Regions from separate parts of the Peribacillus sp. NPDC096447 genome, predicted to be linked through region 3. Evidence: riboswitches for the same ligand, from Rfam matches in the RefSeq annotation. Region 3 holds a riboswitch; each other region holds the start of a gene.
The links. Region 3 has a riboswitch for preQ1 ahead of queF (preQ(1) synthase). Riboswitches for the same ligand answer to the same signal wherever they lie in the genome.
Positions count from the first base shown of each region.

Region 1 (6,270 bases), on a different contig from region 3:
TTGTTATATTAATATAAATTTTTTGAAAACAGTCAAGAAAGTCTTAGAAGGACCGATGTTGGGTAATACTTAAGAAAGAGCTAGCTTAAATTATAAACGGACCCATCTAAAGAGTTCTTTAAATAAGCTTCCCAGTTGTTTCAATTCATCCTTCTGACCATTACATCTCCTTTGCAGGAAATAAGGACGTGAATTTTTTGTGGACTTTTTTAATAGCCAGGAAACTCTTACTGCAATCCAGTGGACTTTAAGAGCCATTATATCCTTCTTCTTCTTACTTTTTTCGGTTAAATTGATGGGGCAACGGTCCATTTCCCAGTTAAGATTACTTGATTTCATAATGGCATTAATTATTGGAAACATTCTTGCCCACCCTTTATCAGATGAACAGTTAGGTTTAAAGGGTTCAATGATTACGACCTTTGTTTTAGTGATTTTATATATAATTAGTGTGTTTACGGGTCTTAAGTGGGGCAAAATCCGAAGATTTTTTGACTCCGCCCCCTTTCCACTTATCGAAAATGGGCAAATCATTTACAAAAGCTTAGCAAGGGCCCGAATCTCCATCGATTTTTTATTATCGGAATTAAGAAAAGAAAAAGTCGAAGATATTCAAAAAGTATCTCTCGCACTATGGGAACCGAGTGGTACCATTTCATTGTTCTTATATCCTCAATATGAAGCCGTCACCCCAGCAGATATGCACCTAGCAACAAATGCCTTCGCTTTTCCTAAAACGATTATTAAAGAAGGGAAGATTGATTCTAAAGAATTAAATCGGGGCGGTAAAGACGAAGCATGGCTGAAAAACAGAATCAAAATAACATATAATGCCGACGTGAACGATATTTTATTGGCAACTCTTGATAATAACGATAACTTAAAGGTCTTTTTCTACCAATAGATGCTAAAAAACACTTTTCAGCCAAAATAAAATCCCCTCAAGCATTGTGTAAAGCATGCATATGAATGCAGGCTTTACACATGTTTAACTTAAAGGGGATTTATAAACTCGCTTACTACTCCGACCAGTTCAGTGTATTTAAAAACTTATACACATCTTCATACACCTGTTCACGTTCTTTGCCCAATGTGATAATATGACCTGAATTTTCATACCATATCAAGTGTTTATGCTGCGTATCGACTTCATTGAAAATCGCTGTAGCACTCTCAGTATAGTCGGGATCATCCAAGCGCCCTTGTAAAACAAGAGTTGGTGATGTGATTAAATCTAAATTTTCACCTGTCTCATTTATAATATTCAGCACATCTTTTAGTTGAGGCATAGGCTCTTCTTCCAGCAGCTTCACTTCTGCAGCAATTTGGTCTGCATCTTTGCCCTCAAACTTCTTATAAGCCTGTGCATAATTGAGCAAGCGGTTCTTTTGTCGATCGATACTTTTCCCTTGCGTCGGAGCGCACATTGAAACTACGCCTTTTACAGGCAATTCAATTCCCACTTTTAATGAGAAAACTCCTCCTAAAGAAATTCCTACAACAGCAATTTCCTCATAGCCTTCTTCTTTAAGGAATTTATAGCCATTAACTACATCTTCCCACCATTCCTTTGGACCAGTCTGAACGAGTTCCTCACCAGACACTCCATGCCCTCTATAAAGAGGTCCGTGGCAAGTATAGTCGAGATCATTCAAGTATTTCCCTAATTTCTTCATATCTCCTGTACTTCCGGTAAACCCGTGAAGTAAAAGAACAGCTCTCTTTCCACCAATATATGTGAATGGCTCAGGTGCTTTCACTTTCATCTATCTAGGACCTTCTTTCTTTGCTCTTGTTGATAAATAGAATCTAAATGATTTTCGAAAAAAAATCAATTAATACCCCTTGAGTAGGGATTCTTCTATCCTATTCCGTATTTTCATTAAAACAATTAAATCATGTATATAGTATCCTTACCACACTCTTCACAACTCATCCGTTCCGAAGCACATTTTACTATGATTAAATTTATTTAGCAATCGTCATTTAACCATTTTTTTTAAGAAAAGTAAAATGCACCTTGTGATACGATGTACAACGTATTACACTTTAAAAATGAAAAGGAGGAGAATTTATTTGGATAAAGAATTAATGAAGGGAAGCATTGACCTCCTTTTGCTTTCACTTCTTTCACAAAAAAAGCTATACGGCTATGAAATCACGAAGATCTTGAAGGAAATGAGCATGGGCAAATATCAAATAAGTGAAGGCACCCTCTACCCCGCCCTTAAACGGTTAGAAAAAAAAGAATTCATAAAAGGCCATTGGAAAGAGTCCGAGTCAGGCCGCAGGAAATATTATCATGTCACCGAAAATGGACAAACCGAACTTGAACGGAAGCGAGAATGCTTTTTCTTCCTCGAAAAATTAGTTCGGAAAAGCACAGAGCAATTCTAAACAAAATACAAAGCTTCCTAGCCCCATTAATGAAACGGTGCAGGAAGCTTTTTTTGATGTTTACTCGTGAGTTTGGGCTAATTACTCGTGAATTTGTCCTGCACTCATAATTTCACACTGTTTATTCGTGAAATTCATGTTACACTCACGATTTTGAGCCGTTTACTCGTGAGTTCCGCACTTTTACTCGTGAGTTTTGCACATTTACTCGTGAATTTCACACTTTTACTCGTAAGTTTAGGCTATTTACTCGTGAATTTGCACTGTTTACTCGTGAATTCATGTTACACTCACGATTTTGAGCCGTTTACTCGTAAATTTTCACTTTTACTCGTGTATTTGCACTGTTTACTCGTAAATTCATGTTACACCACGATTTTGAGCCGTTCACTCGTGAATTCCGCACTTTTACTCGTGTATTTGCACTGTTTACTCGTAAATTCATGTTACACCACGATTTTGAGCCGTTCACTCGTGAATTCCGCACTTTTACTCGTAAATCTTTCTGTTTTATTCGTGAATTTGCACTGTTTACTCGTGAATTCATGTTACACTCACGATTTTGAGCCGTTTACTCGTGAGTTTTGCACATTTACTCGTGAATTTCACACTTTTACTCGTAAGTTTAGGCTATTTACTCGTGTATTTGCACTGTTTAATCGTGAATTCATGTTACACTCACGATTTTGAGCCGTTTACTCGTGAGTTTTGCACATTTACTCGTGATTTTCACACTTTTACTCGTAAGTTTAGGCTATTTACTCGTGAATTTGCACTGTTTACTCGTGAATTGTTACACTCACGATTTTGAGCCGTTTAATCGTGAATTTTCACTTTTACTCGTGAATCACACATGATCTTGCACGTTTTACTCGTGAGTTACTCCGTTCACGAAAAAAAAGGACCTAATTTGGTCCTTTTTTGTCTATTCCTTTATGCTTGCGATAATTGGCGCAGGAGAGCTTCATACATTCCCCTTGAACATGCGGGCCATATTTTTCACGAAAGGCCTCGAGGCAATAGCATTTATCTTCTTCTTTTTTTGTTCCATCCATGTAGTCCATCCCTCCTGGCATTTAACTGGAGACTACACGTTTCTCCAGTTCTACGTTGATTCGTCCCAAAAGTACGGCACCTATTGACTGAATGATGGTTTTCACGATGATTTGGCCGATAACCGCAGCGGGTACAGCTTCCCACGGTAATATATTGGCACCCATTGGACTTAGACCAATCACGACAAATATCACCGAATCGAAAAATCCTCCAACGATCCCGCTGTAAAACACCCTCCAACTCATCGGAAGTTTTAAACGGGTATAAATTTCCGTATCCGCTGTTTCTGCGACCATGAACGATAAGGCGGAAGCAAATACAATCAATAACGTATCCCCTAATAAAAATGATACACATGCAGATAAAATAAGTGCAGTGACGATACATATATAGGTCTTTGCGCGGCCGAATTTATTCTGGACCAGATCTCGGAAGATGAAGGTTCCCCCGATGAGCAATGTCCCCATCGGGATGATGAACATGCCAAAATGTAATGGCGCAAAAGCTGCTGTAACCACATTCGCCGTGATGATGGATACCAAATACAATAAAATTCTTAACATTTCTTAATTCTCCTTATACAGAAAAAACAGCACCCTAAGAAAGAGCACTGTTCTCCTTAGTTTTTTTGAGAGGGTAGCTAGAACCTCTTCCGCCCGGGCGGATTATCATTTTCCTTATTTATCGTAGCTTGAAAGCGATTGGAAATCAAGAAGTTTCCATACTGCCCTTTTATGTCACGGAGAATCCGGTCTTAGCAATGCATTTCAAATCTTCTTCAATGCAATGACTTTGCCGATTTCTGTCGCAAAAAACTGCTTGACCGGCTGTATATGAAAGACGACAATCAATGATAGAGTTAGGTTACGTTCTTGATATCTTATTTGGCGAGGAGGAAAAAGAATTATGAAAAAAACTACGTTTGTCTATCCTATTTATATCGCAACCACACCAGAGAAGCTTTGGGAAGCCCTGACGAGTGGTGAAGTCACGAAGAAATATCACTTCGGATGCCAAGTCCAGTCTGACTGGCAAGAAGGTTCAAGCGTCAAATATATGCTGGTAGATGGGCGGATTACTGATCATGGGAATGTACTTAAGTGTGATCCGTTCCACCTGCTCTCGTATACATGGAACATGGCAGGAGACGAAACACCTCGCGAGCAGCCTACACGGGTCACTTTTGAATTACAGAAAATGGATGATTCGACTGTAAAGTTAATGCTTAGGCATGAGGAGCTTTTGGAGACAGACTTTGTATATGATGACAATACCTTTGAAGGCCTGAATAATGGTTGGCCAGCCATTCTGAGTAACCTGAAGAGCTTGCTTGAAACTGGATGGACCCTGCCGCCAATATCAGTAGATTGGGATAGTGGAAAACAATAAAAAACAAATCGAAAGAGAGTTGATTTAGTATGGATACCCAAATAATTACGAAATTTAAGATAATCAAGCCAGCTAATGAAGTGTTTGAAGCCATAGTGAATCCTGAAAAAATCGGGAATTTCTGGTTCTCATCGAGTTCTGAAAGATGGGAACAAGGCAGGACACTTACATTGAGATACAACGAATACGATGCTGAAGTGGTTATTAATGTAATGGAAGTCGAGGAAAATAGGAAAATCGTGTTTGCGTGGGGCGGAAATGATGAAGAAACGATTGTTACCATTACACTAAAAGAGTTGGATAATACGAGTACAATTATTGAAGTGAACGAATCAGGATTGAGTGAAGACGACCCTGAAATAATAAACAAAATGATCGGACAAAAGGAAGGTTGGGTTTATACTTTAACCTGTTTAAAGGGTTATTTGGAAAATGGCGTTAATACTTTGAGAGCATCATTAGTTTTTTAATTATTAAAGGGTGCTGGTTCAGATGTATTAGGCATCCGTTAATCAAGCTCCTTCCTAGATGTCGATTGTCTAAATCAACTAATTTTTAAATGACTTTCCGTATGGTTTGACACGAAATTCAATCGGAAATCACTTTTAGATACATGCCCTTTGAAGCTTTTTTGTAGGCTTTAATTCCCATTCTCTGGACTTTTTCCGATAAACTGGATGCTCTTACTACTTGGGTTCCTTGAATAACGGAAGGATCAATGAGCCGCATTTTATTTTTCCGATGATATCGTATTCCACTTGATCTTCTTTCACCTTTACGTTACCATGGATCCGTTTTAACAGGTTTTGAACTTCATGGTCTTCAGTGAAGCTTAACAAGGACATGACCTCTTCATCTGTACCGAGTAAGTCATCAAGGCTGATCAATTTTTTAGCTAAAGCCAATTTTAAGGTCTTTGCCAAGATATCATAGCCAAATATATTAAGCGGGTTCATGAAAAAATCAATAACTTCGCTGTAATACGTTTCTACAAACCATTCCGCCGATTCAATATTATCCAGATACATCCTTCCATTTATTATGATTACATGTTCTAGAAATTCTTTAATGGCTTCGATTGTGATATATCCATATTGATACATATCGCGGAGAGTATAATCTACCCGATCGGCACATAACTCAGGTGCTGGCTGTTCAAGCAATTCCCATTTTGATTGAAAAATGACTTTACAATCATATCCATATTCCTTCAGTATAAATGGGATTTCGGATTCCATAATGACTTGATCATATATCTTTTCATGATAATCTTCTTCCTTACAATCCAGAACAAAATCAATAACATGTGAAAATGCAGTGTGGGATACGTCATGCAGCAAGCCCGCGATTTGTTCCTCTAATGAACCTCCAAGCGCTTTAATTAAAAGCATCACACCAATTGAATGGTCAAATCGTGTGACATCCCAC
Region 1 is NZ_JBIWEV010000001.1:913,500-919,769, forward strand. Features, by position in the region: gene ACIQZD_RS04535 (DUF421 domain-containing protein) at 200-904, shown strand; gene ACIQZD_RS04540 (alpha/beta hydrolase) at 1,020-1,766, opposite strand; gene ACIQZD_RS04545 (PadR family transcriptional regulator) at 2,077-2,397, shown strand; gene ACIQZD_RS04550 (hypothetical protein) at 3,303-3,452, opposite strand; gene ACIQZD_RS04555 (VUT family protein) at 3,474-4,016, opposite strand; PreQ1 riboswitch class I at 4,067-4,109, opposite strand; gene ACIQZD_RS04560 (SRPBCC family protein) at 4,360-4,842, shown strand; gene ACIQZD_RS04565 (SRPBCC family protein) at 4,872-5,312, shown strand; partial or broken gene ACIQZD_RS04570 (HD domain-containing protein) at 5,431-6,270, opposite strand, start outside.
Region 1: it holds a riboswitch for preQ1, as region 3 does, so the genes downstream of both, ACIQZD_RS04555 (VUT family protein) here and queF (preQ(1) synthase) in region 3, are expected to answer to the same signal.

Region 2 (6,270 bases), on a different contig from region 3:
TCACATCATTCAATTCATCATCCGCTATCACTTTATCAATTAACTCTTCGTACTTCTTTAAAAGACCGCTGATCAATTGACGATCATCCGCCGTCCTGCTGTCGTCATTGCCGACCTGCAGATAAAAAGGAATTTCCGGGTAACGCCCATGTACATGTTTGGCATATTGATAATCTTCCTCATTAAAGACGACGATTTTCAATGAGACATGGTTCTCAGGATTTCGATTGGCAAGGTTCGAGATGATTTGGTCAAGCACCGTAAAGTCCGTGTTCATACCAGAGCTCGGCGGCTTAGGTGAAATAGTCAGTTCATCAATATCGAGAAACCAATCCTGCCATCGGCTCCCTTGGGTTTCGACACCTATTTTCATTTTATTTTCATGTAAGATCGCTATCAAGCCGTTTAGGTTTTTCAGTAGAGCCGGGTTTCCTCCTGATATCGTCACGAAGGAAAAGCCGGAACCCCCAATACGCTTCAGCTCATCCCATATTTCTCTAGCAGTCATCTGGACGGTATCTTCCTTACCGGTGCCATCCCAAGTAAATGCGGAATCACACCAGGCACACGAATAATCGCAGCCGGCCGTCCGAACGAACATGGTTTTTTGGCCAATGACCATTCCCTCTCCTTGGATGGTCGGCCCAAAGATTTCCATAACCGGGAGTTTACTCACTTTCCATCCACTCCCGTCTGGCTTCGGCATAGCTTGTCGGCGTTTCGTACAGTCGAACAAATTCGACTCTAGCACCCTCATATTCTTTTAATGAAAGGGATTCGGCCATTTTTTCATAAATCCAGACAACCATATTTTCAGCTGTTGTATTCATGAGCGGCAGGGTTTCATTCAAATAACGGTGATCCAGGTGGATTTCAATTTCATTTTTCCATATATCCTTGATGTCCCCAAAATCTATCATCAACCCGCGTGAATCTGTATACCCGCTTAATCCGAAAATGACCTTATACGTGTGGCCATGCAGGTTCTTGCATTTTCCTTCATAATCATGCAGATGGTGTGCTGCATCAAAGGTGAATTCCTTACTCACGAGAACCCTCTTGTTTGTATACTTCAATTGGCTGCGCTGAATATCTTCATCTATTTTTTGGAGTTTATCCACTATCTTAAAACCGTACATCATGAAAGCACCTTCCGTCTGCTTACATAGTCATCCAGTCCTTTTTTACGCAGATTACATGCCGGACAATCTCCACAGCCGTCGGAGATGATTCCGTTATAGCAAGTCAGGGTCTTTTCGCGGACAAAGTCGAACGCGCCTAGCTGATCCGCTAGCTCCCATGTTTCCTCTTTATTAAGCCACATTAGCGGCGTATCAATCACGAATGACTGGTCCATCGACAAGTTCAAGGTCACATTCAATGATTTAATGAATACATCGCGGCAGTCCGGGTATCCGCTGAAATCCGTTTCACAGACACCGGTGACAATATGTTTAGCGCCAATCTGACTCGCCAGCACTCCGGCAAACGAAAGGAACAGCAAATTCCTCCCTGGTACGAACGTCGACGGCAATTCCCCTTCTTCTCCATCCGCCACCGCAATATCACTTCTCGTCAGCGCATTTGGTGCCAGTTGGTTCAGCAGCGACATGTCAAGGATATGATGGTTTACGCCCAATTCCTTGGCAATGTTTTGAGCGCATTCGATTTCCAAGCTATGCCGCTGATTATAATCGAACGTCACCGCTTCCACTTCCTCAAATCTTTCCATCGCCCAGAACAGGCACGTCGTACTGTCCTGACCTCCGCTAAACACAACCACTGCCTTTTCTTTCTTCTTCATTTCTATAAAACTCCTTTTTACGGAAAAAAACAGCACCCTAAGAATAGAGCACTGTTTCTCCTTAGTTTTTTTGAGAGGGTAGCTAGAACCTCTTCCGCCTTAACGCGGAATATTATATTTTTCCAAGTCAATAGTAACTTGAAAAGGATAATAAATCAAGATGTTTATATTAAGAGAACATTAGATCTGATGGAAAATTTGGTTAACTTTTCATTGCTTAAATATCCTTTTATTTATCCGATAAAACAGTGTGAATAAAATATCGATAAAGGGGTCCAATAATTTGAAAAGCATTAAATCAAAGATATTGGTGGCATTTTCACTCATCATATCTTTATGTGTCATCTTAGGAGCATTCAACATCTATAGCAGCAACAAGTCACTGGTATATTCCCAGGATATCATCGAAAAGGAACTTCCGCTTCTTATCCAAGACGAAAAGCTGCTATACAATCTAGCACAAAGAACCGCATACGCCCGAGCCTATATTCTTTATGGTGACGAGAGTTATAAAGAAGGGTTCTTACAATATACTGAAGAAAGCCAGGTCATCCAGGAGGATTTCCTTGCCTTAAGCGATTCTGATAAAGCGAAGGAATTAATCGAGAAAAGCGTGGATTGGAGGACGATGATTGTAGACCGGGTGTTTCCACAATATGAAAATGGAAATGAAGAACGCGCTAAAGAGATACTCAAAAATGAAGTGGCGCCAATTAGCAATGAAGTTATGGAGGGTTTCAAGGAGCTTGCTTCGGAACGCGAGGAATTGATTGTCGCTTCAGGTGAAACCGTCATCGCCAGCGGGAAATCGGTTAAGACGACAAGTATCATCATATCCATTGCGGCAGTCCTTATCGGCCTTGTCCTTGCGGTTGTTACAGCCAACCTCATTACCACCCCCCTCCTTAAAATCAGGGATAGGATGAAATTGGTGGCTGCAGGAGAGCTGAATCATGAGCCCCTGGAGCAAAAATCAAATGATGAAATGGGTGAACTAACGGTATCCGCCAATCAAATGCAGAAAGACCTTCGTGATACGATCGAAAAAATGCTCATTGTTTCGCACTCCGTTTCCAACCAAAGCGAAGATCTGACTCAATCAGCAAATGAAGTGCAGCAGGGCAGCAAACAGATAGCGACTACGATGTATGAACTTTCGGAAGGCTCGGAGTCACAAGCCAACCGGGCATCTGAAATGGTTCGCATCATGGATGATTTCACCGGCAGGATTAAGCTTGCCCACCTAGAAGGGGTGGATGTAGCTAAAAGTTCAACCGAAATCCTTTCCTTGACCAAGGAGGGCACCACTTTAATGCGCAGTTCGGTCCAACAGATGCAAAGTATGGATGGAATTGTCAAAAATGCCGTAGAGCAAGTGAAAGTGCTCGATTCTCAATCACAGCAAATTTCGCAGCTTGTGCAGGTCATCAAGGATATATCCAATCAAACTAATCTATTGGCGCTGAATGCAGCCATAGAAGCTGCTCGTGCTGGTGAACATGGCAAGGGCTTTGCCGTCGTCGCCGATGAAGTGCGGAAACTCGCTGAAGAGGTCACACACTCCGTTGGGGATATCACCAATATTGTCTCCGCCATTCAAACAGGTTCAAAAACGGTCGTCCACTCCCTGGAAGATGGTTATACACAAGTGGATGAAGGCACGAAACAAATCACGCTCACAGGCCGAACCTTTGAAACAATCAATCATTCTGTCGGGAATATGGAAATGAAAATACAGCATATAACAAACGAATTGAACTATATCTCCACAAATAGCCAAAAAATCAATCAGGCTATTGAAGATATCGCAGCCGTTTCTGAAGAGTCCGCAGCAGGAATCGAACAAGTCTCCGCCTCCGCTCAGCAATCCAGCTCTTCGATGGATGAAATCACGAATCATGCCAGTGAACTTGCATCTTCGGCAGAACTGCTCACTGAACAGGTTAAGAAGTTCCAATTATGACACTAGCAATTTCCCGAATGCGGGAAATTGCTTTTTTCCTTCCATTATAAGGTTGTTTCATTTTCGTATATTCGGGGAATAAATAACTATACACAATAATAAACCATTAAAAAATAAATCTATCAGCAGCGGCTGGAAGTGAATATTTTCATTTGTTTTCAGAATATTTAGTGTATAATTGATTAAAGGAATATTTTAACTTAAATAATCATCACTTCCAATATCTGCTACTGCAAATCCCGACATTTCCTTTCAACAACATGCACGGGAACATATACCCAGTAAGGTTCCATTGCATGCTTTCTCTCGAATCAAACCATTCACAACTTTATTCACACAAAAACACGATTTCCACTCCAAATTTTTTAAAAAGGTTAAATTTCACTAATGATATGTTACTATTAAACCAAGACCTTTTAACCCCATAAGGAGGAATTCATATGAAACGTTTTTTCAAATTCATAACAGATTTTAACGAAAGAAAAGCACTGGAACGGGAAACCGAAGAACTCTTTCGCAAAGAATACGAAAATTATATGAAGATGAATCCTGACAATCAAGGAAAAAGAAGGAGATTAGCTCCTAGACTTTATGTAATTGATGGCGGTAAAAAGGGCTCCAACCTTGAAATTTCTGACAGAAAGAAATCCAGTTAACCTGATTCCTTCCATAATCAGCTACCCAGCAGCTCAAGACCCACAAACATTAAATCTCCAGATGAACGGAGATTAGTGACCATTCCATTCATTTACAATATATATGCCGAAAGCTCAGAAATGCTTCTGAGCTTTTTTTATTTTGCATTCTTCTATAAACACTATATCTATAGAAGAAACTAGGTATTTTTTAAAAAAAATGGGTTAACTTTAGTTTATTTCATGTTTTAGGTAAAAGATCAATGATAGACCCAATGGGTATTGCCTAAGGAAAAAACCGGAAAATATCAAAAAAAGAGATGTGTTCTTTTACTCATCTTTGTCCATATTCAAAAGAGTTCAACTAATTGAGTCGTTAGATGCAATATTTCACATTGAATGACAAATGTATCGAAATTGTTACTTTTATGTCAAACAATGGGTATAAACAATCAACAAACTGTAATAAACCTCACATTTCAAAAACAATTATTATTCAAATACAGCCATTAAGAATTAGGTTCAAATGCTCATGAATCTATTTTGATTCTGACCAAAATGGGTTTTTATTAAACTTTCCATAATTTAGTGTAAATGAACCGAGGATTCCCTTGATTTCCAGCCATATCTTTGTACTCATAAAACAATTTATTCCATTAGATACTATTACACTCCAATATACATTTATTTGAAAAAGCTGATAATAACTATATTGCAATAGAATAATTGACTATTGCCTATTAAGTTTAAAATCATGTAGTGTGTATTCAGTAAATCAAATATTTTAAAAAAGAGAGGTTAAAAAATGGCACCAATATTTATTTGTGCGATCTTTTTGCTTGGCTATGGCATTTTCGAACAAAAGCGCCATCAGAAGCGTCTCGACTCCATCCCGGTACGTGTGAATGTGAATGGGATCCGAGGGAAATCGACTGTAACGCGCCTGATTACAGGTGTGATCCAGGAAGCTAAGTACAAAACAGTAGGTAAAACAACCGGAACATCAGCAAGAATGATCTATTGGTTTACCGACAAGGAAAAACCGATTGTACGCCGACCGGAAGGACCCAACATAGGAGAACAACGGCGTGTAATTAAGGAAGTTGCCGATTTAGGAACCGAAGCACTGGTTTGTGAATGTATGGCCGTACAGCCTGACTATCAACTAATCTTCCAAAACAAAATGATTCAAGCAAACATCGGGGTCATCGTGAATGTATTGGAAGACCATATGGATGTCATGGGACCGACTTTGGATGAGGTTGCTGAAGCCTTCACTGCTACCATTCCCTATAATGGTCACTTAATAACCATCGAAAGTGAATATTTGGATTTTTTCAAGCAAATTGCCAAAGAACGCAACACAAAAGTGATTGTGGCAGACAATTCCAGAATTTCGGAAGAATTTCTACGCGAATTCGACTATATGGTATTTCCGGATAATGCATCACTGGCATTGGCCGTTGCGGAAGCTTTGGGCATTGATGAAAAAACAGCATTTCGCGGCATGTTGAATGCGCATCCCGATCCAGGTGCCATGCGGATCACCAAATTCGGAGATCCCATCCAGCCAACTTTCTTTGTCAATGGCTTTGCTGCCAATGACGCGTCATCGACGTTGAACATCTGGGAACGAGTCAATACATTCGGATACAGCACAGAACCTCCTATCGTCATCATGAATTGCCGTCCCGACCGTGTGGACCGTACCGAACAATTTGCTAGAGATGTATTGCCTTACATAAAATCTGAAATCGTCATTTCCATTGGTGAAACCACATCACCGATCACTCGGGCATTCGAGCAAGGTAAATTGGATACAAAAGAATATTGGGATTTGGAAAACTGGTCAACTGAAGAAATCGTGG
Region 2 is NZ_JBIWEV010000001.1:921,559-927,828, forward strand. Features, by position in the region: gene queE (7-carboxy-7-deazaguanine synthase QueE) at 1-676, opposite strand, end outside; gene queD (6-carboxytetrahydropterin synthase QueD) at 669-1,139, opposite strand; gene queC (7-cyano-7-deazaguanine synthase QueC) at 1,139-1,804, opposite strand; PreQ1 riboswitch class I at 1,860-1,902, opposite strand; gene ACIQZD_RS04605 (methyl-accepting chemotaxis protein) at 2,088-3,767, shown strand; gene ACIQZD_RS04610 (hypothetical protein) at 4,208-4,423, shown strand; gene pgsB (poly-gamma-glutamate synthase PgsB) at 5,208-6,270, shown strand, end outside.
Region 2: it holds a riboswitch for preQ1, as region 3 does, so the genes downstream of both, queC (7-cyano-7-deazaguanine synthase QueC) here and queF (preQ(1) synthase) in region 3, are expected to answer to the same signal.

Region 3 (12,466 bases):
AAATAAAGTGTCTAACTTTTTGGGTTCACTTCAAATTTCAGGTTCTGTTTCTATTTCCTATTTGAACTTTTGCACTTCTTCTTGTCCCTCGAATTTGTTATCTTTCAATATGCCGATTTCTTCAATATGGTTTCGTGCTGTTTCATCCCCTAATTTATAAATGAGGGCATAAAGCCTTTTCATGGCTGCATCGTATTTATCATTTGCCCGGTCATGATGATAAAGAAGGTAGGGCACATGTGAACGGGCATATGCCTCCAGGTCATCTGTCCGGTGTTCCTCCAAGCATTGTTTCAATTCTGCAAGTTCCTCATCAGTTGCGTGTACAGTGAAGCTTGGATTCTCTTCAAGTTTTTGTCCAAGAACGTCGCCGCTGACCAAATCGACATGATAGGTCTGTTTTTCCTGCATCATTCTGTGCATCATCCTTTCAAGCGTTTATCTATTCTGTACCACTATTTGTAAAAAGTTAATCATCAATGTAAACATTTCCTTAATGAAAAAGATAGGAAATAGAGGTATCGGATTTCTTATCAAATGGTATAAGATGAATTTACAGAATAATATGGAAAATAAAGGAGTGATATAGTGAAGAGGTCAATCATGGTTATTTTTATTGTGTTGATTGCTTCAGGCTGCGTAACAAGGAATTATGATTCCAATATGGATTTAGGGAAAAGTCAGTTGAATGAAGAAAACTATTTAGAAGCCCACGAGGCATTTGAATTAGCTTATAAAGAAGCAAAAACACCGGAAGCAAAGGAATTTATGGTTCTTTCAGGTTTTCTGGCGAGTGGAATGAAGAAATACGACGATCAGGATTTTGATTCGGCCAAAAGCGATTTTGAAGAAGCGACCGCATATAAAGCAAAATACCGGGAAGGTAAACTAATGGTTTCAAAGGCGGTGGAAATGCAACCTGTATCAGACTCCGCCACGATAGAAGCAGTAGAGGGAAATGACGAGGCGGAGCCGGCGGAGGAAGCAACTGTGGACGGAACCAATGGATCCAAAATAGAAGATGAGGCGGCAACGGATACAATAGGCAAAGAAGAGAGCAAGGCTTCGGTTAGTACATTAAGTAAATCTCAGGCAGAGAAGCTAGTGAAGGATTATGTGGACATGGAAAATTTTCCGAAATTGAATATCGAATATGATCATGATGCCGAAAAGGGAGATTACATTTTTCATGTTTTCGAGGTGGATGAACCTAGTCAGAAAAGTGGCCACAAAACCACTTGGGGCTGGTATGGAGTGAATAAGAAGACTAAAGAAGTTTATGAAGTCTTGTAGGATAATTGTATGGTGGAATTGAAGGCCCCTGTTGAGGCCTTTTTAATTTGCAGCGCAGCAAAATACAGGATTCGATATAATTTTATACTTTTTGTAAAAATGTCGTCCTATTCTTTATTTCTTAAGAATTTTTTAATATTTCCTGTTTATGATTGAGTCAAGTAAAGGACAAAGGACAATCATAGGAGGGATAAAGATGGAGAATTATAATGGTGATGAGCAAGTCAGAGTGAAGGCAGAACGGAAAAAGGGTAAGTCTCTTTGGCTAACTAGCCTTGTTTCCGGAACGGTTGCTGCTATGGTTACATCGTCTGTATTTCTATTTGGCGGAGACTTTATAGATCAAGGGAATAGTTCAGTGAATGAGTCAACCGAAACAGCAGGTGTACAGCAACCGGAGAGTGTTGAAAAAGATAAAAGTGTCACGGCGGAAAAGTTATCGACGAGTACGGATTCAAATGATAGGGCAGAGATGGTCGAATCAGCATCCAAATCGATTGTCGGGGTCGTGAATTTACAGGAGATGCAAAACCAGAACCCGTACCAGCGGCAAAGCACGGAGAGCGAAACGGTTGAGAGCGGCACTGGTTCAGGGGTCATTTACAAAAAAGCTGGTGGGAAAGCCTATATCATCACGAACAATCATGTTATTGAAGGAGCTAAGGAAGTCGAAATTTCATTGTATGATGGACAAAAGACAACGGCAGCTGTTGTCGGGGCTGATGCTTTGACGGACTTAGCGGTTTTGACAATTGATGCCTCGATGGCACCTGAGGGAATTAAATTCGGGAATTCCGATAGCATGCGTCCAGGTGAAGAAGTATTGGCAATTGGCAATCCTCTTGGACTTGATTTTTCACGATCGGTTACACAAGGGATCGTCAGTGCGACCGGACGCTCCATTTCAGTTGATACATCGGACGGGGAGTGGGAACTTGATGTCCTTCAAACAGATGCAGCGATCAACCCCGGCAACAGCGGCGGTGCATTGATCAACACCGCTGGGGAAGTGATCGGGATAAACAGTTTGAAGATTTCCGAAAATGGTGTGGAAGGCTTAGGGTTTGCCATACCAAGTAATGATGTGATTCCAATTGTTACGGAACTGATTAAAAATGGAAAAATCACGCGGCCATATTTAGGAGTCAGCTTGGCCAGTATAGAAGAACTACCGCAATATTACCTTCAAAATGTTCCAGAAGCTGCTAAATCCGGCGTAATGGTGACGAGTATAGAGGCGGGCTCGGCTGCGGCGAATGGAGGGCTTATGCAACAGGATATCATCGTTGAGATTGATGGAACGAAAATTGATACCGCGGCAGCATTAAGGAAATACTTATATTCAGATAAGAAGATCGGCGATAAAGTAAAGGTTAAAGTATATCGAGGCACTGAAGAGAAAACGGTAACGATCACCTTGCAAAAACCATAGAGGTAAGGCCCCTGATTATTATCAGGGGTCTTATATTGGGATTTTTTTATAGTATACAGTAGGGTAATGTCGGAAAAATAGATAGTGTATTTGCACTGTTTTTGCAGTTTGTTCATATAGTCATGAATACCTAAAAGTGAATGGTGGCGTCTTCTATTTGTCAAGGTTTTCATCGTGGATATGTTAAAAAATAGAAAAGATTTGACAAATTTGTGAAATGTCATAAAATAGAAAGAAAGGGGATGAAATTATGGAAGCTAATCAGAAGATGTTAGATGCAGTGAAATGGGTATCGGGCACAGGCTGTGTAATCGGAATTATTATTTTTGCTTTAAGTTTCTTTGTAAGCGATTACAATAAGGATTATATATTTACCGCTGTTGGAATCGCCATCACATTAAGCGCAGCTGCCATTTTTCTAGTTGGTATATTTTTTGTCCTGACAGAAGAAATGGTAATGAATACACATAAAGGCGAAAGAATTGAACCGGAAACGACTAAAATCATAAAAATGAAAACAAAGGCTAAAGCTCCAACAAAAAGAAGTACAGAATTCAGTAACTAAAACGAGGAATATAGCGCAATATACTGTTTTTCTAAACAAAACTAGTTGTTCTTTTGCCTAACTTGCTGAATTTGAGTCAACTTGATCTCATTCGATGAATGCGCTTTCATTTTATGTATGATCAGAATCGAACTACCAATTTGTTACATTTTAATTCAATACAATATACTGCACTTGTCATTGCCAAACACACGATGTGCTTGACATCCAAACAAACTGCCTGCACGCCAGGAAATTCTCACTTACATTTTAAACTATATCCACGAGAAAAGGACACTTTTAAGAAGTCCTTTTTTTGTGGATTTTTTTCTATGTAATTTTAATTGATAATTCAAAAGGGATACAGGCATCAATATGGGGTTATTGGTCAGTGGGTTTTGCGATAGAACCACCAAACCTGAATTACTTCTACCACGACTATTGCTAAACGGCTGTTTAAAAATAATGACAGGGCATAAGGATTGCGAAAGAACCCAATTTCATTTCAAACTCGTTGTTTCCTTATATATATATAATATTGACCTGTGTTTGATCATAAGAGTATTGAAGCATGGAGACAACATCGTGTTTAATGTGTCTACCATTTACCAACCTCCATGGCCGAGTGAAAAAAATCCGTTTTAAATAATGTTTTCTAACGATAAATACCTAATTGACAGGATAGGTAATATAATTCATAATCTTTAAGAGTTTTGAGGCAATATACACGGTGAATATAATGTGAAATTTTTATTTCATTATATTAGAGTAATATTAAACGGAAAGAGGATCGGTAATATATGCAATCCTGTACTGATAAGTGAATTTTCATAGACAAGATATGAAACATTTATTATATTTCATTTGCTGAAGATTATCGAACATTTCAGTTCATTTACCATCTTCTTACTGCTCTTTAATGAACTTTATGTGACAGATGTCACTTTGTATTGTCTTTTTTTAGACTTGGGATTAATATTGGTATGTCGGGGTTTGTGAACATGGTAACACTTTGTCCGAATAATTACCAATTGGAATTTTATTATGTAAGAAAGGGGTAGTACTATGAAAATAAAATGGGCTCTATTAACTATACTTTTTACTATTGCCACTGTGCTAACCGGTTGCGATAACCCATTAATGGTCTTGGACCCTAAAGGGCCAGTAGCTGCAACACAAGCAGATGTTATTATGATTTCGATATGGACAATGTCCTTTGTCGTCCTTGTCGTTATGGTACTGTATATCTTCATGATAATGAAATATCGTGCTTCCAAACAACGTGATGATTATGAACCGCCTCATATAGAAGGAAGTAAGGTTCTTGAAATAATTTGGGTTGCGATCCCAATTTTGATCGTCGCTTTCCTATCCGTTGTTACTGTTAAAACAACAAATGAAGTTGAGGCAACACCTAAAGGATACGGTGATCAAGAACCTTTAATTATTTACGCTTCATCTTCCAACTGGAAGTGGCATTTTAGTTATCCGGAAGAAGATATCGAAACAGTCAACTATCTGTTTTTACCTACTAACCGACCAATTGAATTTAAACTTTACTCATACGGTCCAATCTCAAGTTTCTGGATTCCGCAACTTGGAGGACAAAAATACGCGATGTCGGACATGGTTAATACGTTGCACTTAGCAGCTGACGTACCAGGAGAGTATATGGGTCGAAATTCAAACTTCAGTGGTTCAGGTTTTGCTCAGCAAACGTTCAACGTTAATGTACTGTCTGCAGAAGAATACGATAAGTGGGTAGATGAAATTAAAGCTACTGCTAAACCGATTACTGAGGAAAAATTCAATGAATTATTAAAACCTGGTCATGTGGGACAATCCACTTTCACTGGAACTCACTTAGAGTTTTCTCCAGCTCCTGAAGGGGAAAATGCTGGTCATGACCACGGATCCTCTGATACGGAAGAAACTGATTCCAAGGATTCACACGAGGAACATTCAGAACACAGCAACATGAATCATGATCACTAAGAATTAATTTCGTTCGATAAAACAACTAGGTTTACAAGATAAGGAATATTTTCCTGAAAGGAGTCACAAAAGTATGGATTACTTTGATCGATTTGCCGTACCTCATCCAAGTCCTGCGATTTATGCATCCATGGTTGCCATTGGTTTAACCATGATTGCGGTTGTTGCCGGAATTACCTATTTTAAAAAATGGGGTTACTTATGGCGTGAGTGGTTAACAACGGTTGACCATAAACGTATTGGTATCATGTACATCTTGGCAGCACTGCTTATGCTCTTCCGTGGTGGCGTGGATGCTCTTATGATGCGTGCTCAAACGGCTATTCCAGATAACGGTCTTTTGGATGGACAGCATTATAATGAGGTATTTACAACACACGGGGTCGTCATGATCCTGTTCATGGCTATGCCATTTATCATTGGGTTAATGAACATTGTTACACCATTGCAAGTTGGAGCGCGTGACGTAGCATTCCCACGTCTGAACGCAGTAAGCTTCTGGTTATTCTTCATGGGGGCAATGCTATTTAACATCTCTTTCGTAGTCGGTGGTTCTCCTGATGCAGGCTGGACATCTTACTTCCCGCTTGCAGGTAACGATTTCAGTGAATCAGTAGGTTCGAACTATTACGCGATTTCACTTCAAATTGCAGGTATCGGTACATTACTGACTGGTATCAACTTTATCGTAACAATCTTGAAAATGAGAGCACCTGGCATGACCTTAATGAAAATGCCAATGTTCACATGGTCTATCTTGATCACAAACTTCATCATCGTTTTCGCTTTCCCTGTATTGACAGTGGCACTTGCGTTGATGACAATGGATCGTCTATTCGGAACTCAATTCTTTACGATGGCCAATGGCGGTAGCGATATGCTTTGGGCGAACTTGTTCTGGGTTTGGGGACATCCTGAAGTTTATATAGTAATTCTTCCAGCTTTCGGTATTTACAGTGAAATCATTTCGACATTTGCACGTCGTAACCTGTACGGATATAATTCGATGGTTATCTCCATGGTAGCTATTTCTACTTTATCTTTCATTGTATGGGCTCACCATTTCTATACAATGGGTCACGGTGCAATGGTTAATGGTATCTTCTCGATTACCACGATGGCAATTGCCGTCCCGACTGGTGTTAAGATCTTCAACTGGTTGTTCACACTTTGGAAAGGTAAAATCGTATTTACCGTTCCAATGCTATACTCTTTAGCTTTCATTCCGATTTTCACGCTCGGTGGGGTAACAGGGGTAATGCTTGCCATGGCAAGTGCTGACTACCAATACCATAATACAATGTTCTTAGTAGCTCACTTCCACTACGTATTGATTCCAGGTACTGTATTTGCCGTACTTGCCGGTTTTACGTACTGGTGGCCAAAAATGTTCGGTTTCATGTTGAGCGAAAAAATTGGGAAATGGTCGTTCTGGTTCATTACAATCGGCTTTAATGTAACATTCTTCCCGATGTTCATCACTGGTTTAGATGGGCAGGCACGTCGTATGTATACGTACTCTGAATCAACAGGGTATGGTCCATTGAATATGCTCTCTTTCGTTGGAGCGATTGGCTTGGCAATAGGTTTTGCACTTATTGTGTACAATATCTATTGGAGTACTCGTTATGCATCAAGAAATATTTCGAACGATCCATGGGATGCGCGTTCTCTAGAGTGGGCTACACATACACCAATCCCTGAATATAACTTTGCAGTTGTACCAACAGTTGATTCTACAGAAGCATTCTGGGATTCAAAGAAAAAAGGCTTTAAATTATTTGGTGGTAAAGTAGAAAAAATTCATATGCCAAATAACAGTGGCGTGCCGTTTATCATGAGCTGTATCTTCTTCGTTTGGGGATTTGCATTGGTATTCAGCATGTGGATCATTGCAATCATTGCAACGATCGGTATCTTTGCTTGTATGATTCACCGTTCATTCGAAAAAGATCACGGTCGTTATATCTCTGTTGAAGAGATCGAAGAAACTGAAAATAAATTGCGAGGTGCTAAGTAATGAAAATAGATAACTCGCTGCCACTAGAATATAGCACGGAAGAAAATCGCTTAAAGATTTTTGGATTCTGGATTTTCCTAGGAGCAGAAATAGCTCTTTTCGCTACACTGTTCGCCACTTATTTTGTATTGGTTGACGGAACTGGAAATGGTCCAACAGGGGAACATCTTTTTAAACTCCCAACCCTGATGTTCCAAACAATCTTTCTTTTAACCAGTAGTTTTACCATAGGTCTTGGAATCAATGCAATGAGACTTGGCAGACAGAAAGCAACGATTGGTTTCTTCATTATCACCCTTATTCTTGGTTTAGGCTTCTTGGGAGTCGAAATTTATGAATTCGTGGAGTATGTTCATGAAGGAGCAACCATTCAAACAAGTGCTTTCTTATCTAGTTTGTTTACATTACTAGGTACCCATGGAGCTCACGTTACACTTGGTTTATTCTGGGGAACCTTCATCGTCATGCAGATCAAAAAGCGCGGTATGACTCCAGAAACAACAAACAAGGCTTTCATCTTTTCACTTTACTGGCATTTCTTGGACGTTGTCTGGATCTTCATCTTCAGTTTCGTCTACCTGAAAGGAATGATGTAATATGAAAGAATTATTCCCACGGGGCCAAGTTATGGGATTTGCGTTTTCTCTAGTCCTGACTTTGGTCGCACTATCAGTTATTATGTATGATCTCTCACTAAAAATGGCTATGATCATCCTTCTTGTTACAGCTTTCATGCAAGCTGCACTGCAATTAGTTATGTTCATGCACGCAGGTGAGTCTGAAGATAAAGCATCGATTTACACAAACGTATATTACGGATTGTTCGTTGCATTGGTTACAATTTTCGGTACAATGCTAACAATGATTTGGGGATATCAATAATCGATTCCGGAAAAGCTGGGCGTCTTGATGACGCCCAGCTTTTTTGTATTTTAATAAATATAAATTCTTATACCGACCCATCCATCTCATTCATGGAAATTTGTTAAGAAGGATGTGGATGAAACCATTTTGTTTAGTATAACCATTTCGGAACATTATATTTATAAAGGGAAATTGTATTTAAGTACAATGTTTTACCAAAGTAAAACGTTAATAGAACGGACACATCTTCTAAGAAAAACTGCAAGCCCTATTGATATAATAAGTTATATAAGAATTAATTTATAAATGTAGCGGAGATGATGAATTGACATTGCCGGTTTTGATTTTGACAATTATCTTAAGCTTGATAAAAATATTGGTTTCCTGTCTTCCAACCGATGCAGTTAATTGGATTATCAGCAAATTTAAAATACACTCAGAAATTAGTGGCGGGAATGCGATCGTATCCTTTGACGGAAAACGTTTGGAAGGTGAAGAAAAAATTCAAGTTATTAATCATTTTAATAACGCCAGGTTTTTGAAGAAAAATCATATATTCCCGGGTAACGAGCAATTGTTTTTACATCCAGAGGACAGTGGGACTCCATTAGTCATTGATACTAAAATAGGCAAAATTGATGTTAAGTTATTTGTGTACATTTACAATGAACGCGTGGATGTAGTTAAACAGTACAAGAAGAAAGTCATTTCTTATAGTCTGTTTTCCGATAGCCTCCAAGAACGATCCGTGCCATTAATAAGTAATTTAGCTTAAAAGAACATTAAGAGGACGGTCCTTAAAAGACCGTCTTTGGGGTTGTAGACAAAAGGGGTTTTACCTAAAATTTCAAAACAAAGTTGATTGGAACGGGTGCGAGACTCCTGCGGGAAAAGCGCGTCGAGGGGAGACCCCACAGGCACAAGGCGCCGAGGAGGCTCCTGGACCGCCCGCGGAAAGCGAGTGCCTGGAGTGGAAATCGACGTTCGAGGTTTTATAAACCCTCATAAAAACTGAGACATACTTGATTTTCATCGAGTTTGTCTACAGTCTGAAAGAAGGCCCTTAAAAAGACCGTCTTTTTTATAAGTCTTTTATTGTATAATCCCATTTCATTTAGGTGCTTTTTTCATTAAAATTCTAAATTACTTGTTATTCAGACTGACGACTGAATTTTAGTGTCTTTGTGTTTTTAAGTGGGAGGGAATTGCTAAAGAGGGTCTTTAATGGTGCATATGAAAAATATTTTGGATATTATTTAATGGTAATAAAAAAGCAGGTATCTATTACGATGCCTGCCTTCTTACGCTTTCCATTGTTTTTCAACTTGATGAAGGGCTTGTTGTAAAATTACTTCATGATCTGTACCCGGTTTAGCAAGGACGTTAGTTTGATAAGATTTTCCTTGGAAATCAACTGTTACTGTAACTTTTACCATTATGCATCTTTCCTTTCTTGATTCCGAATTAAATGAGGTGGTTGTACCTATTTCTTTAATACCCGTGGCAGAGGATTTTTCAAACATTTCAAAAGTTGTAAAATCTAAAGAATTAATATTCAAAATTATCTGATATTTTTAAGGATGTGTCAACATTTTTTTTTTTGACCTACCCCATTTCCCGTTTAAATAAAAAACGACCTGGCTTGTACACATGACAGCCAGGTTGTTTTTGTAAACGAACTATATTCATATTTTAGTTAAAATAATACCGATTAATGCTGCAAAAACACCGGCAATTTGATAGGTTTTAAGTTTTTCCTTGAATAAATAACATCCAGCGAATACGACAACTAAACAGTTCAGGCTGACGACAGGAAAAATGATGCTTGCGATCCCGGTGTTCAATGCAAAGAAATAACATCCATAGCCTATCATGCTTAAAAAACCTACTAAGGAACCGATTTTGACTTCCTTTAGCTTGATTTTTTCTTTTTTAAAGGCCAGAGCCGAAAGAAGATAAAGCATTCCGCCTCCATACATTGATACTAAGATATCAAGGGAGTTTAAATGAAGACGTGTTGATGTCGTCATTAGAATTCCGAGCACACCAAATGATAAGATGGAGAATAATGTGTGCATGATCCAAGGGACATATTGATGGTTACCTTTGGCGTTAGGTGTATACTGGATAACTAATGTAGCGAGAAACATGCAGACTATTCCACTCCACTGCAAGGAAGAAATATGTTCGTGAAAAATTAAAGCTGCACAGAGTATGGGGAATATTGCATTCGCTGCGATTAATGGTGATGTCAAGCTTGCCGGCCCTTTTTCAAAGGCGCTTGCCATCTGGATGTTACCATTAGCGTTCAGTACACCAATTGCTGCACCAAGCATGATGGACAGCCAGTTCAGCTGCAAACCATCCATAAATAATCCATAAACAATGGACAAAATAAAAGCTGAAAAATAAAAGAAAAATTGGATATGGATCTTGGAATAGCCTTTTCCGCTGCTCCATTTGAAAATGCTGTTATTGATTCCGAAACATAAGCTGGTGATGAGTGCTGCAAAAATCCACATGTGTATATTCTCTTCTTTCTGATAGGTTGAACTGCTTTTTCCATTTTAAACTGAATATATAAAGGAATCAAACCCAATTTAAGAGAGTTGCATTGACAGATTGACTATTTTTTTTTATATTTACTAAGACAATTTTAAAATATTTCCCGATAAACGGGAGAGGTTCATAGCATCACCCTCTTAAAAAAACTATGGCTTTGATATTTTTCGCGAATCAACCATATCTTTGAGGAGATATGGTTTTTGTTATATAGAGGCCCATTTTATGAATCTCCCTGAAACGTGGGATTAGGAGGACTTTTAATGTCTGGAAGAAAAGAAGAAGAATTAAAAAAAGATATCACACTGCTTGGGAATCAAGGAACAAAATATACATTCGACTATGCGCCTGAAATTCTTGAGTCATTCGATAACAAGCATCCGAACCGGGATTATTTCGTGAAATTCAATTGCCCGGAATTCACTAGCTTATGTCCGATAACGGGCCAGCCGGACTTTGCTACCATTTACATCAGCTATATTCCCAGTGTGAAAATGGTGGAAAGCAAGTCTTTGAAACTTTATTTATTCAGCTTCCGCAATCACGGTGATTTCCATGAAGACTGCATGAACATCATCATGAATGATTTAATCGAATTGATGGATCCTAAATATATTGAAGTCTGGGGCAAGTTTACACCTAGGGGAGGAATTTCCATCGACCCTTACACGAATTATGGGAAACCAGGTACGAAGTATGAGGAAATGGCGAATTACCGCTTGATGAACCATGACTTATACCCGGAAACTGTGGATAATCGCTAAACGGTGTGGTCACATAAAAGTGGCTTGATTTGTGACCAAAGCCGTGATCAAATTGTTTTAAAAATAAACTATATGTGACCACAGCATTTATACGTAAAGTCAGGGGTGTCTTTGTTATAAAGGCATCTTTTTTGATTTTATTATTGGATGACACGAGCAACGTTACGATGAAACCCATATATATCGTGACTTTTCCCTTCAGCACTTCCTTGACAGGGAAGGGGTCGGGTTCGAATCATTTCAAAGACTTAATTGAAGGCAAATAAAATTGCACAAAAAGGGAGCTTGGTGCCATTTCGGTGCCGAAGCAACTTTAAGTAGATTTTGCGGGCAAAGTTATTAATTTGGTTAGCGGCCTCCTCTTGCATATTTGGTAATAAATGCGAATAGATGTCAAAAGTCGTTTTAATATTACTATGCCCTAGACGTTCAGAAATTACTTTCGCAGATTTACATAGTGCAAGGAGCATTGTAAATGATACATCAGTACTATTCTATTCCTGGCTAAAAGCGGTATTTAATCAAGTTAAATCTTTCTTTATAAAAACTTCTTTAACAGAAGCAATAAAGACACCACTTCAAGACTTTTTTACCAATGGGATTTGATAGCTAACCAGTCCAAATGACTTATTTTTTCGAGTGTTTATGGTGTTTTTTGTATGGTTTAGTCTAGATAAGTTACAATATACTTATCTATTAAAATGCAGGCTTAAGTTTTGAAAATCAACAAATACATATGAAAATTTATTTTAAGGTGATGTTCAATGAGCTATGGGTTAATTAGCTATTACTCCTCAATGATTGCAAAAAAAGAAGAAGAAATAAGGCGCTTGCAGGAGGCAAAAGGAAAGCTGGCAGGCTGCCAGGATGAATTGGCTCAATACCGTAATTTGTTTTTTGAACCAGAACTTACTGCGGATAGCTGGAATGGCCAATTGGCTAAGGACTTCGAAACGGAACGGCAAACTCTACAAGCCACGTATCAAGAACTG
Region 3 is NZ_JBIWEV010000006.1:118,042-130,507, forward strand. Features, by position in the region: gene ACIQZD_RS20270 (hydrolase) at 58-414, opposite strand; gene ACIQZD_RS20275 (hypothetical protein) at 604-1,293, shown strand; gene ACIQZD_RS20280 (S1C family serine protease) at 1,490-2,725, shown strand; gene ACIQZD_RS20285 (hypothetical protein) at 2,976-3,290, shown strand; gene qoxA (cytochrome aa3 quinol oxidase subunit II) at 4,335-5,264, shown strand; gene qoxB (cytochrome aa3 quinol oxidase subunit I) at 5,338-7,284, shown strand; gene qoxC (cytochrome aa3 quinol oxidase subunit III) at 7,284-7,880, shown strand; gene qoxD (cytochrome aa3 quinol oxidase subunit IV) at 7,882-8,166, shown strand; gene ACIQZD_RS20310 (YfmQ family protein) at 8,474-8,923, shown strand; gene ACIQZD_RS20315 (BA3454 family stress response protein) at 9,450-9,707, opposite strand; gene ACIQZD_RS20320 (EamA family transporter) at 9,834-10,670, opposite strand; PreQ1 riboswitch class I at 10,824-10,869, shown strand; gene queF (preQ(1) synthase) at 10,974-11,474, shown strand; partial or broken gene ACIQZD_RS20330 (hypothetical protein) at 11,723-11,947, opposite strand; gene ACIQZD_RS20335 (YwqH-like family protein) at 12,239-12,466, shown strand, end outside.